Regions from separate parts of the Halalkalibacter krulwichiae genome, predicted to be linked through region 1. Evidence: a T-box and tRNA genes for the amino acid it is inferred to sense, from the RefSeq annotation. Region 1 holds a T-box; the other holds one or more tRNA genes.
What was found. A T-box is a leader RNA that pairs with one kind of tRNA and senses whether it is charged. The one in region 1 lies ahead of ileS (isoleucine--tRNA ligase), so its partner is inferred to be a tRNA-Ile.
Positions count from the first base shown of each region.

Region 2: it encodes a tRNA-Ile, which carries the amino acid that the T-box ahead of ileS (isoleucine--tRNA ligase) is inferred to sense. The anticodon was not compared.

Region 1 covers NZ_CP020814.1:2,750,148-2,762,324, reverse strand. The annotation lists gene spoIIGA (sigma-E processing peptidase SpoIIGA) at 1-591, shown strand, start outside; gene sigE (RNA polymerase sporulation sigma factor SigE) at 616-1,329, shown strand; gene sigG (RNA polymerase sporulation sigma factor SigG) at 1,582-2,367, shown strand; gene BkAM31D_RS13910 (YlmC/YmxH family sporulation protein) at 2,601-2,894, shown strand; gene pgeF (peptidoglycan editing factor PgeF) at 3,124-3,951, shown strand; gene BkAM31D_RS13900 (YggS family pyridoxal phosphate-dependent enzyme) at 3,952-4,632, shown strand; gene BkAM31D_RS13895 (cell division protein SepF) at 4,655-5,122, shown strand; gene BkAM31D_RS13890 (YggT family protein) at 5,139-5,396, shown strand; gene BkAM31D_RS13885 (YlmH family RNA-binding protein) at 5,416-6,189, shown strand; gene BkAM31D_RS13880 (DivIVA domain-containing protein) at 6,294-6,779, shown strand; T-box leader at 6,861-7,077, shown strand; gene ileS (isoleucine--tRNA ligase) at 7,132-9,900, shown strand; gene BkAM31D_RS13870 (TraR/DksA C4-type zinc finger protein) at 10,058-10,708, shown strand; gene lspA (signal peptidase II) at 10,780-11,247, shown strand; gene BkAM31D_RS13860 (RluA family pseudouridine synthase) at 11,247-12,161, shown strand.
Region 2 covers NZ_CP020814.1:330,830-338,943, forward strand. The annotation lists gene BkAM31D_RS01710 (NCS2 family permease) at 1-992, shown strand, start outside; rRNA gene BkAM31D_RS01715 (16S ribosomal RNA) at 1,358-2,912, shown strand; tRNA gene BkAM31D_RS01720 (tRNA-Ile) at 3,034-3,110, shown strand; tRNA gene BkAM31D_RS01725 (tRNA-Ala) at 3,158-3,233, shown strand; rRNA gene BkAM31D_RS01730 (23S ribosomal RNA) at 3,422-6,380, shown strand; rRNA gene rrf (5S ribosomal RNA) at 6,484-6,599, shown strand; gene BkAM31D_RS01740 (type III polyketide synthase) at 6,863-7,960, shown strand; gene BkAM31D_RS01745 (isoprenylcysteine carboxyl methyltransferase family protein) at 7,962-8,114, shown strand, end outside.

The DNA.
Region 1 (12,177 bases):
GCTCCTATATTAAGTGGGGTACTACAAGCAAATTCAGGTTATTTTGGTAGCGGTATTAGTTGGATTTTCGTCTTTCTTGGGTTCCCTTTAATATGGTATTTCTCGAAACATCGTATTGAAGACATAGAGATTAAGCAAGTTCAATATGATCAGCTCGTAGATGTTGATATAACTATTCTAGGTTATACATTTAGGTGTAGGGGGTTGATAGATAGCGGAAATCAGTTGTCTGATCCTTTGACAAAAAAACCTGTAATGATTATCGAGGCAAGTATGCTTTATCGATATTTCCAACAAGAAGAAGTTGACCACTTACTTACATTTCATGAGCACCTTGAAGTAGGCGAGCATAGCAATAATGAGTTACTAGAGTTGGCAACGGTTATACCTTATAAGGTCATCGGACAATCTTCACCATTTTTAACAGGTCTAAAACCGGATCGAGTGCGGATTTATTACCAAAATCAGCAAATTGAAACAAGGAATGTTTTGCTAGGCTTACAAGATAAGGAATTATCAGCTGATGGAGTATTTAAATGTATTGTTCATCCAAAGTTAGTACTCGGTGTTTCCACTGATAAACTAGCATAATCCAGTCGTTAGGAGGCACAAAACATGCTAAAACTTAAATTGACCTTATTCTGGTACAAATTGATGTATCGTTTAGGAATGAAAGCAGACGAAGTTTATTACATAGGTGGTAGTGAGGCTTTACCGCCGCCCCTTTCTAAAGAAGAAGAAGCCGTGCTATTAAAAAAATTACCTTCAGGAGACAAAGCTGTAAGGTCGATGTTAATTGAACGTAACTTACGATTGGTTGTTTATATTGCAAGAAAATTTGAAAATACAGGGATTAATATTGAGGACTTAATAAGTATCGGCACGATTGGATTAATAAAGGCAGTAAATACATTTAATCCTGAAAAGAAAATAAAGCTTGCTACCTATGCGTCAAGATGTATTGAAAATGAGATTCTAATGTATTTAAGAAGAAACAATAAAACGAGGTCGGAAGTTTCCTTTGATGAGCCATTAAACATTGATTGGGATGGAAATGAGCTTCTCTTATCAGATGTGTTAGGTACAGATGAAGATATTATTACAAGAGGAATTGAAGAAAAAGTAGATCGTCGATTATTAGTTAAAGCTCTTCATACGTTAAATGATCGTGAAAAACAAATTATGGAACTAAGATTTGGACTAGCTGGAGGAGAAGAGAAAACACAAAAAGATGTGGCCGATATGCTTGGTATCTCTCAATCCTATATTTCAAGGTTAGAGAAAAGAATCATTAAAAGGCTTCAAAAAGAGTTTAATAAAATGGTGTAACAACTGTATAAAGTTAAGGTCGTTAATCCAGTAGCTACATGAAAAAAAGATTCTCGTTACAGTACATAGTGCAAAGCATTGAATAAATTCAATGCTTTTTTTGCTTCAAAAAAATTTAATTTAGTAAATATTTGTTGTTATGACGAGCATGAAGCACATCTATTTCTGTGTTTTAAAAAAGCTTGTGCATATTTTTTCCTTCTGAGGAGATACTTTTCTTAGACATCATCTCCCGCGATAGGAGGGAAAGAATTGACACGAAATAAAGTTGAAATTTGCGGTGTGGATACCTCGAAATTACCGGTTCTAAAGAACACAGAAATGCGCGAGTTATTTCAGCGGTTACAAAATGGTGAAACAAGTGCACGCGAAACATTGGTAAATGGAAATCTTCGGTTGGTGCTTAGTGTAATTCAACGTTTTAATAATCGCGGAGAATATGTTGATGACCTATTCCAAGTAGGTTGTATTGGTTTAATGAAATCAATTGATAACTTTGATTTAAGCCAAAATGTAAAATTCTCTACATACGCGGTTCCTATGATTATAGGTGAAATTCGCCGTTATTTGAGAGATAATAATCCGATTCGAGTCTCGCGTTCTTTAAGAGATATTGCTTATAAAGCATTACAAGTGCGAGATCAGATTATGTCCGAAAAGAAACGTGAGAAAGAGCCTACAGTGCAAGAGATTGCAAAGGTGTTAGATGTTCCTAAAGAGGATGTTGTTTTTGCATTAGATGCAATTCAAGATCCAGTATCTCTATTTGAGCCAATCTATAATGATGGCGGGGATCCGATATTCGTCATGGACCAAATCAGCGACGAACGGAATAAAGATGTCAATTGGGTAGAAGAAATTGCGTTAAAAGAAGCTATGGTACGTTTGAATGATCGAGAAAAAATGATACTTAATATGAGATTTTTCCAAGGGAAAACACAAATGGAAGTGGCAGATGAAATTGGGATCTCTCAAGCGCAAGTATCCCGTTTAGAAAAAGCAGCTATTCAACAAATGAATAAACATGCTCAAATTTAGCGAGCAAAGTAGATACCTCATCTAGGGTAAATTTTGTTACTAGCACCCATGCTAGGTTACAAAAAGATCCTTACATGAGGTATCTTTTTTTGGGGAAATTTGCTTTAAACCTATGATTAAGGTAAACACAATAAAGCTTCTAGACTGTCAAACGAATCGTTCATATTTGTTGATCGTTCTTGCATATAGTAGAAGACGTACAACTAAGAAATGTAAGAAATGGGGTGGGAGATTTGATGAAAATTTCTGAATTGCAAGTGAAAGACATTGTCAATATGGACAACGGTAAAAGGTTAGGACAGCTAACAGACCTTGATATCAATTTAAAAACTGGAACGATTGAAGCTCTTATTATCAATGCTTCCGGAAAGATGATGGGTCTTTTTGGGAAGGAATCTGAAGAAATCATTATCCCTTGGAAAAATATCATTCGAATTGGATCTGATGTTATTTTAGTTGAAGTACCAAATGTTTATGAGAGAAAACCAGTAAAATTTGAACCTCCTTCGACACCAAGAAACAGGTAATGAAAAGAAAGTCGTTTCTTGTATCAATACACCTGTGCTAAAATAAGGTAAGACCCAATCTTCAAAAGGAAAATTTCCCATTGGAGATTGGGGATACAATAGTTTTTCTTGGTGAGTTACCTAAAGACGGTGCATGCAGTGAAAGAAGCCATCGTCGATAAGCGAAATTCTTATTGAAATCAGGTCAGCCAAGTATTTATTGAAACATGAATTGGGGAGGAATCTATTGGTGGAGGCTTTTGTTCAAGTTAATAATCGCTATGTTACAATCCAACCATGGAGTGAGTCTCGCCCACAACTTGTTGTTGGTTTTACTACAAGAGATGGCGGTACAAGTAAAAGTCCGTTTAGTAGTTTAAATATGGGATTCCATGTTGGTGATGAGTGGGAAAGTGTTTTACAAAACCGACAATTAGTAGCTAATGATTTAAATATATCATTAGAAAATTGGATTGGTACAGAACAAGTACATGAAGCCGATATACAAAAGGTTACAATGGAAGACGCTGGTAAAGGAAGTAGAAGTTTAAAAACAGCTATTGCTCACACAGATGGAATTTACACGAACGAGAAAGATCTTCTCTTAACAAGTCTTTATGCGGACTGTGTTCCACTTTACTTTTATTCACCAAGTCATGAAGTAGTCGGTCTAGCTCATGCAGGTTGGAGAGGGACAGTGAAGAATATTGGAGCTAAGATGGTTCAGGTATTTAAGACACAAGAGAACATTAGAGTAGAAGACATTCATGTGGCAATTGGTCCTTGTATAAGTAAACAAGCTTATGAGGTTGATCAAAAAGTAATAGATGAAGTGACGAAAAGCTTGCCTGTAGACAACGGTAATCTTCCATATGAAACAATTGGGAATAATAAATACCTACTCGACTTACGCGAGATAAACAAAAATCAACTTATTGAAGTAGGAATTCTCCCGGATCATATTATTAATTCTTCTATTTGTACAACTTTGGACACGAGAATGTTTTCTCATAGAGCTGAAAATGGAAAAACAGGAAGAATGATGAGCTTTATTGGAATTAAATCGGTGGTGAAATAAATGGATATAAAAGAGAATTTAACAAATATTGAAAATGCAATCAAGGCATCTTGTGATAAAGTTGGCCGTGATCCAAATACTGTTAACATTGTTGCTGTCACAAAATATGTAAGTGTCGCTACGACTAAAGCAGCTCTAGATAATGGTTTAATACATATTGGTGAAAATCGTGCAGAAGGCGCTCTAGAAAAATGGGAAGAACTAAACGAACGAGGAGTGTGGCATTTTATAGGCTCCCTACAAACACGTAAAGTAAAAAAAATAATAGGGAAATATGAATATCTTCATTCGCTTGATCGATTATCTTTAGCTGAAGAATTGGACAAGCGTTTAAAAGAAGGTCAAAAAATAAAATGTTTTGTGCAAGTTAACGTTTCAGGTGAAGAATCTAAAGCAGGGATTGAACCAAATCATCTGCGAACATTCATTGATCAATTAGCAGACTTTGAAAAAATTCAAGTTGTTGGTTTGATGACGATGGCACCTTTTTATGAAGACCCTGAGTTAACACGCCCTATTTTTAAGCAGCTAAGACAATTAAGAGATGAGATAAAATCATTAAAACTTGACCACGCACCTTGTACCGAACTGTCGATGGGAATGTCAAATGACTATCTAGTGGCTGTGGAAGAAGGGGCGACATTTGTTAGAATTGGGTCAGCTTTAGTTGGACGAGAATAATTCAGAAGAGGGGAGAATATAAATGGGGATGAAATCTCGATTTAAGCGTTTTTTCGAACTTGAGGATGAGTATGAAGAAGTAGAAGAATTTGTGGATAATCGACAAGAGAGTGTAGATTATGAACAGAAGCAAAAACCAAGAAATCAGCAGCAGAATAAGCAACAACCTCAAGCTGTTCCACAAAATGTAGTAAGCTTACAAAGTGTTCAAAAAGGGGCGAAAGTGATTTTACTTGAGCCAAGAACTTATGACGAAGCTCAGGAAATTGCTGATCATTTAAAGAATCGTAAAGCTGTTATTATAAATTTACAACGAATCTCTTATGATCAAGCCAAGCGTATAGTCGATTTTTTAAGTGGAACGGTGTATGCTATTGGTGGAGATATCCAAAAAATTGGTGCTAACATTTTTCTTTGTACCCCAGATAATGTTGATGTAACAGGAACGATTACAGAGATGATGCAAGAGCATTTTGAAGGTAAGTATTAAAAGGTGGTGATTGTTTTTGCAAATGATTGGTGGATTACTTTATAATGCGATTTATATTTACTCATTCTTTATTATAGGCTATATTCTCATGTCTTGGTTCCCTAATGCTAGAGAATCGTCAATAGGCCAATTTATAGGAAGAATTGTGGAGCCTTATTTAGAGCCATTCCGAAGATTTATACCTCCACTTGGTATGATCGACCTTTCTCCAATTGTGGCTATTATCGTTTTACGTATGGCGGGAGTCGGCGTGTTGGCCCTTTTTGGTGCATAAAAGATAGGAGTGAACAACAATTAGTATATACCAACACTTTCGCGAGGAAGAGCGACCATTTGTTGATCAGGTGTTAGAATGGCAAGAAGCTGTTAAGGTCCGCCATCTTGATCGTTTAAGTGATTTTCTAGATCCTAGGCAACAAGAAATTGTTCGTACACTAATTGGACATGATGATGAAGTGAGCCTCTCATTCTCGGGAGGCTCTCCTTTTGCAGAAAGGCAGAGAATGCGCTTAACCCCATCTTATTTAGAAACGACAGAAGACGATTTCCAGTTGAGACTTTTTTCAGTTGATTATCCAGCGAAATTTGTAACATTGGAACATCGAGAAGTTCTGGGTTCTTTAATGAATTTAGGGTTAAAAAGAGATAAATTTGGTGATATTTTCATGTCTGATGATGTTATTCAATGTGTTATAGCATCTGAAATAGCTGATTATGTGCAAGCAAACATTCAAACAATTGGAAAAGCTACTGTTCGGTTGAATCGAATTTCATTATCTGAGCACATTAAGCCTAAAGATGACTGGGAAGAAGCGACTGCGACAGTTTCCTCCATGAGAGTAGATGTAATTGTTGCACAGATGTACAACCTTTCAAGGACAAAAGTATCTCCATTAATTGAAAGAGGTTTAGTGAAAGTTAACTGGAAAATCGTTGATCGACCTGACTTCATCATAAGACAAGGAGACTACATATCTGTTCGTAAATACGGCCGTGCTAAAATCATGGCTATAGAAGGGATGACAAAAAAAGATAAATTCCGGTTACGTTTCGGGAAAAAAAGATAATTAAATTAAAAAAGATGCAGGTTTTTTGTTTTTTCTGTCGAATTGATACGACAACCTGATTTTAAAGATAGCATTTTTGAAATTACAACGTGGAGGTGGCTTGCATGCCTTTAACCCCTTTAGATATTCACAATAAGGAGTTTACAAGAGGATTTCGTGGTTATGATGAAGATGAAGTAAATGAGTTTTTAGATCAAGTCATTAAAGATTACGAAGCAGTACTTAGAGAAAAGAAAGAATTATTTGAGCAAGTTACGGATCTAGATGATAAGCTTGCCCATTTTAAGAATATTGAAGAGACGTTGAATAAATCCATTCTCGTCGCTCAAGAAGCGGCGGAAGAAGTAAGAACAAATGCGCAAAAAGAAGCCCAGTTAATTGTGAAAGAAGCAGAAAAAAATGCGGATCGTATAATTAACGATGCACTTTCTAAATCAAGGAAAGTGATGATTGAGATGGAGGAATTGAAGAAGCAGGCTTCCGTTTATAAAATGCGTTTTAAAATGTTAATTGAAGCACAGCTTGAAATGTTGCAAACGGATGATTGGAATGAAGTAATCGAAGAAGAAGAAGTGTATGAAGAGCGTTAACAGAGATTTATGACTTTTTTCTGGAATTAACTTGCACTTCTTAAATGGCTATCTTATAATGATACTCATTAAAATATGTTAAAAAAGACGATGATAGGGACGAGTACAGTGTATAAAATGTGCTTAGCGATTCAGGGATGGTGAAAGCCTGGACATGTTCACACTAGAAAATCACCCTTAAGTCTTGCACTGAAATGATAGTAGGCTGCAACGAGTTATTCACGTTACGAATCAAGAGTGGAAAGGGGTAATTCCTTTTCAACAGGGTGGTACCACGGGTTAACTTCTCGTCCCTTTTGGGAGAGGAGTTTTTTTGTGTTTTAAAAGTATATCCAAAATGGAGGAAAGTTGAATGGATTATAAAGAAACATTACTAATGCCAAAAACAGAATTCCCAATGAGAGGGAATCTGCCAAATCGTGAACCAGAAAGACAAACTAAATGGAGCGAGATGGATATTTACCAAAAGGTGCAGGAGCGAACTGCTGACCGTCCGTTATTTGTTTTGCATGATGGGCCTCCTTATGCGAATGGTGATATTCACATGGGACACGCATTAAATAAAATTTTGAAAGACATCATTGTCCGTTATAAGTCTATGAGCGGATTTAATGCACCTTATGTTCCAGGTTGGGATACACATGGATTACCAATTGAAACGGCATTAACGAAAAGCGGGAAGGTTAACCGTAAATCTATGAGTGTAGCCGAGTTCCGTAAGTTATGTGAGGAATACGCTCGTAAGCAGATTGATCGACAACGTGAACAGTTTATGCGATTAGGAGTTCGTGGAGATTGGTGGAATCCTTATGTAACTTTAGATAAAGCTTATGAAGCACAACAAATTAAAGTGTTTGGAGAAATGGCAAAGAAAGGCTTTATTTATAAAGGCAAAAAGCCAGTATATTGGTCTCCTTCTTCAGAGTCTGCCCTTGCAGAGGCTGAGATCGAATATAAAGATAAGCGATCTCCTTCTATTTATGTTGCCTTTCAAGTAAGTGACGGTAAAGGCGTTCTTAATGGCGATGAGAATATTATTATTTGGACAACTACCCCTTGGACTATTCCGGCAAACTTAGGAATTGCTGTTCATCCTGATTTGGATTATAACGTGGTTGCTGTTAATAATAAGAAATATGTTGTTGCTGCAGGTTTATTAGAACAACTTGTGAAAGAATTTGAATGGGAAAATCTAGAAGTACTGAAAACGATCAAAGGGACAGAATTAGAATATGTAAAAGCAAAACATCCTATTTATGATCGTGAATCCTTAGTTATGTGTGGAGAGCATGTAACACTAGACGCTGGTACTGGATGTGTACATACAGCTCCTGGGCACGGTGAAGAAGATTTTATCGTTGGTCAAAAATATGGACTAGACGTACTATGTCCAGTTGATGATAAAGGACATATGACTGCTGAGGCCCCTGGGTTTGAAGGATTATTCTACGATGCTGCGAACAAGCCAATTACGGAAAAGTTAGAGGAAGTTGGCGCATTAATGAAGTTAACATTTATTACTCACTCATATGCGCACGATTGGCGTACGAAAAAGCCTGTTATTTATCGTGCGACAGCTCAATGGTTTGCTTCAATTGAAAACTTCCGTGATGAATTGCTTAAAGCAATAGAGGAAGTTGAATGGCTTCCAAAATGGGGAGAAACGCGTTTATTTAATATGGTTCGAGATCGTGGAGATTGGTGTATTTCACGTCAACGTGCTTGGGGAGTACCAATTCCGGTATTCTATGGTGAGAATGGAGAGCCTATTATTACAGATGAAACGATTGATCATGTGTCTTCATTATTCCGTGAACACGGTTCAAATGTTTGGTTTGAATGGGATACGGAGCAGCTTTTACCTGAAGGATTTACTTCTGAACATAGCCCAAATGGCAGATTTACACGTGAAATGGACATTATGGATGTTTGGTTTGATTCTGGTTCTTCTCATCAAGCTGTTCTTGAGGAACGTGATGATCTTCAGCGCCCGGCTGACTTATATTTAGAAGGTTCTGACCAATATCGTGGTTGGTTTAACTCTTCCCTTTCCACAAGTGTGGCGATTACTGGAAAAGCTCCTTATAAAGGTGTATTAAGTCATGGATTTGCGCTTGATGGTGAAGGGCGTAAAATGAGTAAGTCAATTGGAAATGTCGTTGTACCGAATGATGTAATGAAGCAACTAGGGGCAGACATATTACGCTTATGGGTAGCGTCAGTTGATTATCAAGCAGATGTACGAGTGTCAGATAAGATTTTAAAACAAGTGTCTGAATCTTATCGTAAGATACGTAATACATTCCGTTTTCTATTAGGGAATTTACATGATTTTGATCCAGCAAAAGATTATGTTAGTGATCTTAGTGGTGTAGATCTCTTCATGCACGTTAAATTAAATGAAGTCATTGAAAAAGTGAAGCAAGCTTATGATCAATATCAATTTTCGACTGTCTATCATACCATTCATAATTTCTGTACAATTGATTTAAGCTCTTTCTATATGGATTTAGCGAAAGATACGCTTTATATTGAACATGCTGATCACCCAAATCGTCGAGCGATTCAAACGGTGATGTATGAAGCGCTTGTTGCCTTAACTAAATTAGTATCTCCGATTTTAAGTCATACAGCTGATGAAGTGTGGGAGCATATTCCTTCTGTTAAAGAAGAGAGTGTACAATTAACAGACATGCCTGAAGCAAAAGTGTTTGGTGATGTAGAAGAATTAAAGGCGACTTGGAATCATTTTATGGAAGTAAGGGATGATGTTCTAAAAGCTCTTGAACAAGCTCGTAATGAAAAGAAAATTGGTAAGTCTTTAACAGCTTCGATTACGCTTTACACGAGTGGAGAAGTTCGTCAATTGCTTACGAAAATTCCAACCCTTGAGAAGTTATTTATCGTTTCAGATGTTCACTTAGCGGGTGAAGTAAATGAAGCACCAGAAAGTGCTGTTCGATTTGATGATTTAGCGATTGTAGTAGAGCAAGCTGACGGTGAAACATGTGAACGTTGTTGGGTTGTTTCAACAACTGTTGGTTCGAATGAAGAGCATTCTGGGCTATGTTCGTCTTGTGCAGAGACCGTTACGAACTATTATGCAAATATTTCTAAATAATAAGCCTAGATAACATATTCCTGTAGAGCACAAAAAGGTGAAAGCCTTTCTTGTGCTCTGTTTGCTGTTGTTAAATGTTGTGTTGGCTATATCTCCTATTGATGGTCACAATAATAAGGAACGTCACAGACGTCATTTCTTTATTGGGGGAGATGAAATGCAGGACTATACAAAAATTAAAGCAGCTTTACAACAACGTAAAAAAGCTGTAGAAGAACAAATTAATCATCATTTTCAAGAAGAACAAAACCGAACCTTGTCTTTTTCTACTGGTGAATTGTCTCAATATGATAATCACCCTGCAGATGTAGCTACAGATTTATATGAGCGAGAGAAGGATTTTGCATTGCTTGAGAAACTTGAAAGAGAACATGAGGAAATTGAGCATGCACTTGATAAATTTAGTAATGAAACGTTTGGTATTTGTGAAGTAACAGGCCAACAAATTCCTTATGAACGATTAGAGGCTAACCCAGCAGCGCGTACTATAGTAAGTGCAGTCAATAATACAATAACAGATGATCGACCTTCAGAGGAAACAGTCCTGGGAGGATTCAGACGTTATAATTTTGACGGAGATGATGATGAAACGGAATTTGATGCTGAAGATGCGTACCAATCGGTTGCTGAATTTAATGAATTGCCAATGGTATATGAAGATTCATCTCTTGAAGAAACGGGTGAACTAATCGGGTATGTAGAGGAAATTGAAGGATTCTTATCTACAGGGATTGAAGGATATACAGGTGATGAGGATGTAGTCTTTCAGAGAAATGTACACTATGACCAATACTTGAATGGAAAGTAGGGGGCTATCCCCCTCTTTTTATGCTATAATGCTATTCGTATGGAAAGTTGTGGACGAATTGGGGGATACTAATGAAATATTATTTACTTGCGCTAATCGTGATTGTATTTGATCAGATTACAAAGTGGATTGTCGATACTCAAATGGCCATTGGAGAACGAATAACCTTAATAGAAAGATTCCTTTATTTCACTTCTCACCGAAACCAAGGTGCAGCTTTTGGAATTTTACAAGGTCAGATGTGGTTTTTCTATATTGTTACAATTGTAGTGATCGTTGGCATCGTTTATTACATGCAAAAAGAAGCTAAGAGCAGCCGTTTATTTGGAATATCTTTAGGATTAATTCTCGGTGGAGCTATAGGTAATTTCATTGACAGACTATTCCGTGGCGAGGTTGTAGATTTTGTAGATACATACATATTTGGGTATAACTTCCCGATTTTTAATGTCGCAGATGCAGCGCTTTGTATTGGGGTTGGCCTGTTGTTTATTAAAATGATTCAAGATGAACGTCAACAGAAGAAGGAGCAAAAGTAATGGAGCGTTTCGAATGGAAAGTTACAAAAGAACAGAAGCAAATACGAATTGATAAATTGCTTACTGTATTGAATGATGAGTGGTCACGTACACAAATTCAACAGTGGGTAAAAGATGAAGCAATTATGATCAATGGGAAAAGAGTAAAAAGTAATTACAAAGTTGAAGAAGGTGACCAAATCACTCTTCAAATTCCGGAGCCGGAAGCATTAGAAATTGAAGCTGAAAATATCCCTATAGATATTGTTTATGAGGATCGTGATGTGGCTGTCGTTAATAAACCACGAGGAATGGTTGTTCACCCTGCTCCAGGGCATTACAGTGGTACACTTGTAAATGCCTTAATGTATCACTGTAACGACTTATCTGGGATTAATGGAGTCATTAGACCAGGGATTGTCCATCGTATCGATAAGGATACATCTGGCTTAATTATGGTAGCAAAAAATGACCAAGCACATGAATCGTTGGTAGAACAATTAAAAGCTAAAACAACACGTAGAATTTATAAGGCGGTTGTTCATGGTGTAATTCCTCATCAGCATGGCACAATTGATGCTCCGATTGGCAGAGATAAAAAAGATCGACAAAACATGACCGTGACAGAAGAAAATAGTCGTGATGCAGTCACTCATTTTACTGTACTGGAGAGTTTTGACAACTACACCTATGTGCAATGTGAATTAGAAACAGGACGTACACATCAAATTAGAGTTCATATGAAATATATCGGTTATCCTTTAGTAGGAGATCCTAAATATGGCCCAAAGAGAAAGTCTTTTGATATAGAGGGTCAAGCACTTCATGCAGCGGTACTAGGGTTTACACACCCTAAAACAGGAGAAGAAATGACATTTGAAGCAGACCTTCCCAAAGACATGGTCGACTTGCTGCATGTTCTAAGAACAAAATAATGATTGACAGAACAAA
Region 2 (8,114 bases), 2.2 Mb from region 1:
TTATTTCAGGTATTATTTTTATCCTAATTACAGTATTTAAAGTTCGTGAAATTATTATTAATGCCATCCCGGCTGAATTAAAATATGCTGCAGCTGCAGGTATTGGTTTATTCATTGCTTTTATTGGTTTAAAGGGCGCGGGGATTATCGTACCGGATGAAGCGACAGCGGTTGGTTTAGGTGATTTGCTAACGGGTCCAACGCTTATTGCCATTTTTGGAATTATCATTACAGTTGTGTTATTGGTTAGAGGTTTTAACGGCGGTATCTTCTACGGGATGGTTGCTACAGCACTTTTAGGAATGATCACAGGTGTAATTGATACGCCGGATCGAGTAGTTGGGGCGGTTCCTAGTTTAGCGCCGACTTTCCTTGAAGCTTTCAGAATTGATTGGGGCAGCGTGTTTACAGTGCAATTGCTCGTGGTAGTTTTAACTTTCTTGTTTGTTGACTTCTTTGATACAGCAGGCACTCTTTATGCAGTGGCTAATCAAGCTGGTTTTGTGAAGGATAATAAGCTTCCTCGTGCCGGCAAAGCTTTATTGGCAGATTCAAGTGCTACATCAATTGGGGCGTTGTTAGGTACTTCAACTACAACAGCTTATGTTGAATCTGCTTCTGGTGTTGCTGCTGGAGGTCGTACTGGTTTTACTTCTGTTGTTACATCAGTATTGTTCCTTGTTGCACTTTTCTTCTCGCCGTTATTAGCGGTTGTGACGGAACAAGTGACAGCACCTGCTTTAATTGTTGTTGGGATTTTGATGGCATCTTCTTTAGGGTTGATCGATTGGAAAAAATTTGAAGTGGCTGTTCCTGCGTTTGTGACTATTGTAACTATGCCGTTGACATCTAGTATTGCAACAGGGATCGCGATGGGGTTCATCTTATATCCGATAACGATGTTAGCTAAAGGAAGAGGGAAGGAAATTCATCCGATCATGTACGTGTTATTCTTTGTCTTCTTAGCCTACTTCGGTTTCTTATCTGAATAGGGATATGTTTGTAAAGCAACTTCTTTTTTAAGAAGTTGCTTTTTATTAGGCGAACGTTTCACCATTGATAAAAAGTGTAATAAAAAATAAAAAAATCTATTGACGCATATATAGATAGATGGTATATTTAATTTCGTTGTCGCGAACGAAGTCGAAATGACTAGAATGACCGCGAAAAAAAGTTGTTGACTTACTGACTTAAGTTTGTTAACATATAAAAGCCGCCAATGAGCGACGTCGAGTTCTTTGAAAACTGAACAAAAGCCAAGCGAAAGAGATACATGATATCTCGTCAATTTTAAGTGATTTCGCAAAATCACAATGAAGTATCGTTAGCGATACGATTTGAGCACAAATCAAACACTTTTATGGAGAGTTTGATCCTGGCTCAGGACGAACGCTGGCGGCGTGCCTAATACATGCAAGTCGAGCGGACTGATTAAGAGCTTGCTCTTATGACGTTAGCGGCGGACGGGTGAGTAACACGTGGGCAACCTGCCCTGTAGACTGGGATAACATCGAGAAATCGGTGCTAATACCGGATAACATCTGAGACCTCATGGTCTCAGAATAAAAGATGGCTCCGGCTATCACTACAGGATGGGCCCGCGGCGCATTAGCTAGTTGGTAAGGTAATGGCTTACCAAGGCGACGATGCGTAGCCGACCTGAGAGGGTGATCGGCCACACTGGGACTGAGACACGGCCCAGACTCCTACGGGAGGCAGCAGTAGGGAATCTTCCGCAATGGACGAAAGTCTGACGGAGCAACGCCGCGTGAGTGATGAAGGATTTCGGTTCGTAAAGCTCTGTTGTTAGGGAAGAACAAGTACCGTTCGAATAGGGCGGTACCTTGACGGTACCTAACCAGAAAGCCACGGCTAACTACGTGCCAGCAGCCGCGGTAATACGTAGGTGGCAAGCGTTGTCCGGAATTATTGGGCGTAAAGCGCGCGCAGGCGGTCTTTTAAGTCTGATGTGAAAGCCCACGGCTCAACCGTGGAGGGTCATTGGAAACTGGGAGACTTGAGTACAGAAGAGGAGAGTGGAATTCCACGTGTAGCGGTGAAATGCGTAGATATGTGGAGGAACACCAGTGGCGAAGGCGACTCTCTGGTCTGTAACTGACGCTGAGGCGCGAAAGCGTGGGGAGCAAACAGGATTAGATACCCTGGTAGTCCACGCCGTAAACGATGAGTGCTAGGTGTTAGGGGTTTCGATGCCCTTAGTGCCGAAGTTAACACATTAAGCACTCCGCCTGGGGAGTACGACCGCAAGGTTGAAACTCAAAGGAATTGACGGGGGCCCGCACAAGCAGTGGAGCATGTGGTTTAATTCGAAGCAACGCGAAGAACCTTACCAGGTCTTGACATCCTTATGCCCTCCCTAGAGATAGGGATTTCCCTTCGGGGACATAAGTGACAGGTGGTGCATGGTTGTCGTCAGCTCGTGTCGTGAGATGTTGGGTTAAGTCCCGCAACGAGCGCAACCCTTGATCTTAGTTGCCAGCATTTAGTTGGGCACTCTAAGGTGACTGCCGGTGACAAACCGGAGGAAGGTGGGGATGACGTCAAATCATCATGCCCCTTATGACCTGGGCTACACACGTGCTACAATGGATGGTACAAAGAGCAGCAAAACCGCGAGGTCGAGCCAATCTCATAAAGCCATTCTCAGTTCGGATTGTAGGCTGCAACTCGCCTACATGAAGCCGGAATTGCTAGTAATCGCGGATCAGCATGCCGCGGTGAATACGTTCCCGGGCCTTGTACACACCGCCCGTCACACCACGAGAGTTTGTAACACCCGAAGTCGGTGGAGTAACCCTTTTGGGAGCTAGCCGCCTAAGGTGGGACAGATGATTGGGGTGAAGTCGTAACAAGGTAGCCGTATCGGAAGGTGCGGCTGGATCACCTCCTTTCTATGGAGTAATACTCTAGTCGACGAACAACTTCGGTTGTTTGATGCTTTGGTCTTTTGTTCAGTTTTGAGAGGGCTCAAAACTCTCTATTAAGTTAGTTAACTCGATAAAAAAGTCGTATGGGCCTATAGCTCAGCTGGTTAGAGCGCACGCCTGATAAGCGTGAGGTCGGTGGTTCGAGTCCACTTAGGCCCACCATTATAAGAATTTAATTAAACGTTTGTTTTATATGGACGTTTTTATTTGGGGCCTTAGCTCAGCTGGGAGAGCGCCTGCCTTGCACGCAGGAGGTCAGCGGTTCGATCCCGCTAGGCTCCACCAAAATATACTTTAGTGTTTACTGATGAGAATTGTATTCTAATTAGTAAACTGGTTCTTTGAAAACTAGATAATGCAAATAGAAACAATGTTAGTTTTATCGGTATCTTATTTATAAGAGAAGATCAAACGAGCATGTCAAGAATTCAAGTGATTTTTGAAAAATCACATCCGAAATACCTTTTTAATTTGGTTAAGTTATGAAGGGCGCACGGTGGATGCCTTGGCACTAGGAGCCTAAGAAGGACGCGACGAACGGCGAAACGCCTCGGGGAGCTGTAAGTAAGCTTTGATCCGAGGATATCCGAATGGGGGAACCCACCATCCGTAATGGGATGGTACCCATACCTGAATACATAGGGTATGAGGAGGCAGACCTGGGGAACTGAAACATCTAAGTACCCAGAGGAAGAGAAAGCAAATGCGATTTCCTAAGTAGCGGCGAGCGAAACGGAAACAGCCCAAACCAAGAGGCTTGCCTCTTGGGGTTGTAGGACGTCTCATACGGAGTTACAAAAGACGAGCATAGGTGAAGCGATCTGGAAAGATCCGCAGTATAAGGTAACAGCCCTGTAGCCGAAATGCCCGTCTCTCCGAGACGTATCCTGAGTACGGCGGGACACGTGAAACCCCGTCGGAATCCGGGAGGACCATCTCCCAAGGCTAAATACTCCCTAGTGACCGATAGTGAACCAGTACCGTGAGGGAAAGGTGAAAAGCACCCCGGAAGGGGAGTGAAAGAGATCCTGAAACCGTGTGCCTACAACTAGTTGGAGCCCATTTACGGGTGACAGCGTGCCTTTTGTAGAATGAACCGGCGAGTTACGATCCCGTGCAAGGTTAAGCTGAATAGGCGGAGCCGCAGCGAAAGCGAGTCTGAATAGGGCGCAGTGGGTAATGAATACATTACCCTAGTACGTGGTCGTAGACCCGAAACCGTGTGATCTACCCATGTCCAGGGTGAAGTTCAGGTAACACTGAATGGAGGCCCGAACCCACGCACGTTGAAAAGTGCGGGGATGAGGTGTGGGTAGGGGTGAAATGCCAATCGAACTCGGAAATAGCTGGTTCTCCCCGAAATAGCTTTAGGGCTAGCCTCGAGGGAAGAGTATTGGAGGTAGAGCACTGATTGGACTAGGGGTCCCCACAGGATTACCGAATTCAGTCAAACTCCGAATGCCAAATACTTATCCTCGGGAGTCAGACTGCGAGTGCTAAGATCCGTAGTCAAGAGGGAAACAGCCCAGACCATCAGCTAAGGTCCCAAAGTATACGTTAAGTGGAAAAGGATGTGGAGTTGCCCAGACAACCAGGATGTTGGCTTAGAAGCAGCCACCATTTAAAGAGTGCGTAATAGCTCACTGGTCGAGTGACTCTGCGCCGAAAATGTACCGGGGCTAAACGTATCACCGAAGCTATGGATTGACACCTTCTGGTGTCAGTGGTAGGGGAGCGTTCTAAGTGCAGCGAAGTCAGACCGAGAGGACTGGTGGAGCGCTTAGAAGTGAGAATGCCGGTATGAGTAGCGAGTGAGGGGTGAGAATCCCCTCCGTCGAAAGCCCAAGGTTTCCTGAGGAAGGCTCGTCCGCTCAGGGTCAGTCGGGACCTAAGCCGAGGCCGAAAGGCGTAGGCGATGGACAACAGGTTGAAATTCCTGTACCACCTCCTCACCGTTTGAGCAATGGGGGGACGCAGAAAGGTAGGGTAAGCGCGCTGATGGATATGCGCGTCCAAGCAGTTAGGCTGGAAAGTAGGCAAATCCGCTTTCCATAAAGGCTGAGCTGTGATGGCGAGGGAAATATTAGTACCGAAGTTCCTGATCCTACACTGCCTAGAAAAGCCTCTAGCGAGGTGAGAGGTGCCCGTACCGCAAACCGACACAGGTAGGCGAGAAGAGAATTCTAAGACGCTCGGGAGAACTCTCGTTAAGGAACTCGGCAAAATGACCCCGTAACTTCGGGAGAAGGGGTGCTCTATTAGGGTGCAAGCCCGAGAGAGCCGCAGTGAAAAGATCCAAGCGACTGTTTAGCAAAAACACAGGTCTCTGCGAAGCCGCAAGGCGAAGTATAGGGGCTGACACCTGCCCGGTGCTGGAAGGTTAAGAGGAGGGGTTATCGTTCGCGAGAAGCTCTGAATTGAAGCCCCAGTAAACGGCGGCCGTAACTATAACGGTCCTAAGGTAGCGAAATTCCTTGTCGGGTAAGTTCCGACCCGCACGAATGGTGTAACGATTTGGATACTGTCTCAACGAGAGACCCGGTGAAATTATAGTACCTGTGAAGATGCAGGTTACCCGCGACAGGACGGAAAGACCCCATGGAGCTTTACTGTAGCTTGATATTGGATGTTGGTACAGTTTGTACAGGATAGGTAGGAGCCTTGGAAGCGTGAGCGCCAGCTTACGTGGAGGCGTCGGTGGGATACTACCCTGACTGTGCTGACATTCTAACCTCGAGCCGTGATCCGGTTCAGGGACAGTGTCAGGTGGGCAGTTTGACTGGGGCGGTCGCCTCCTAAACAGTAACGGAGGCGCCCAAAGGTTCCCTCAGAATGGTTGGAAATCATTCGTAGAGTGCAAAGGCAAAAGGGAGCTTGACTGCGAGACCTACAAGTCGAGCAGGGACGAAAGTCGGGCTTAGTGATCCGGTGGTTCCGCATGGAAGGGCCATCGCTCAACGGATAAAAGCTACCCTGGGGATAACAGGCTTATCTCCCCCAAGAGTCCACATCGACGGGGAGGTTTGGCACCTCGATGTCGGCTCATCGCATCCTGGGGCTGAAGTAGGTCCCAAGGGTTGGGCTGTTCGCCCATTAAAGCGGTACGCGAGCTGGGTTCAGAACGTCGTGAGACAGTTCGGTCCCTATCCGTCGCGGGCGTAGGAAATTTGAGAGGAGCTGTCCTTAGTACGAGAGGACCGGGATGGACACACCGCTGGTGTACCAGTTGTTCCGCCAGGAGCATAGCTGGGTAGCTACGTGTGGACGGGATAAGTGCTGAAAGCATCTAAGCATGAAGCCCCCCTCAAGATGAGATTTCCCATGGAGTTAATCCAGTAAGACCCCTTAGAGATGATGAGGTTGATAGGTCTGGTGTGGAAGCGTGGCGACACGTGGAGCTGACAGATACTAATCGGTCGAGGACTTATCCAATATATATTCTTGAGTTTCTATTACGCATTATCTAGTTTTGAGAGAACCATTTCTCAAATGTGAACGAAGATACTCTGAGGAGAATCCGATGTTCAATAAATAGTCTGGTGGCGATAGCGAAGAGGTCACACCCGTTCCCATGCCGAACACGGTCGTTAAGCTCTTCTGCGCCGATGGTAGTTGGGGGCTTCCCCCTGTGAGAGTAGGACGTTGCCAGGCTGATAAAGTACAATCCAATGGATTGTGCTTTTTTTTGTATATAGAAAAAAGCGTTATTTTAGAAGTCCTATTTTATCACTCCTCTTTAAAATAAAATCCCCTTGATGGCTTTTGCCAGCTATGACATACCTCATAAAGGAGAAAGAGAAAAATAACAAATCTCTTAATATTTAAGAGAGAGTTTTTTACTTCAAATTGAATGTATGAATTTCTAAAATTTGGTGAATCTAACGTTACAGAATAGAAGGGGTAGGTGTAATAGAATGCCTTCAATTATTTCCGTTAGTACGTTTAACCCCCCACATACACTAGATCAAGAGACGACAACTGAATTTGCAAGAGAACTCTTTAATGAAGACTTTCAAGATATTGAACGATTATTAAAGGTGTTTCAAAATGGTCAAATTGAAGAGCGACATTTTGCTGTACCAATTGAATGGTTTGAACAAGATCATAGTTTGAAGGAAAAAAATGATTTGTATATTAAGTTAGCGACTTCCTTTAGCACTGAAGCAATTAAGAAATGTTTAATAAATGACCACTTTTTAAAGAAATCAATCGATATAAAAAATATTGATGCTATTGTACTCGTTTCAAGTTCTGGGATGTCTACTCCAAGCTTAGATGCACGCATTATGAATAATTTACCTTTTACTTCTCACACAAAAAGGATTCCTTTGTGGGGACTTGGGTGTGCGGGAGGAGCTGCAGGGATTAGTCGTGCGTATGAGTATTGTAGAGCGTACCCTGAAGAGAATGTGTTAGTCGTTTGCGTTGAGTTGTGTAGTTTAACGTTTCAGAGAAATGATCGCTCAAAAAGTAACCTCGTCGGAACTTCTTTGTTTGCCGATGGAATAGCTTGTGCGGTCATTGCTGGAGACGGTTCTTCTCTTATAAGTCATTTAAAGACACCTATTAGGCCGACGATTGTTGCCACACAGTCAACGCTTATGCCTAATTCTGAAGATGTTATGGGCTGGGATGTTAAGGACAGTGGTTTACATGTAGTGTTTTCTAGAGACATTCCGACAATTATAAAGGAATGGCTTGAACCCAATGTAACTGGTTTTCTCAATAAGCAAGATATCAGTATAGAGCAACTGTCAGCATTTATTGCCCATCCAGGTGGGAAGAAAGTGTTGGAGGCATATAAGGATACTTTGCAAATCAGTGAAAGATTATTAAAGCAGTCAAAAGAAATTCTAAGAAAGCATGGAAACATGTCATCACCCACGGTCTTATATGTTCTTGAGAAAATCATGCTCGAACAACATAATGATGGAGACTATGGGTTAATGGCTGCTTTAGGACCAGGGTTTTGTTCGGAGCTTGTTCTAGTAACTTGGAAGGGGGTACATTAACGTGCTTGCTGTTTACTTCTTTATTGGACTTGTGGTTATACAACGAATAATTGAAATGATTATTGCGAATCGAAATGCAAAATGGGTAAAGAGTCAGGGAGGGTATGAAGCTGGGAAAGACCATTATAAATATATCGTTCTTCTTCACTCTTTG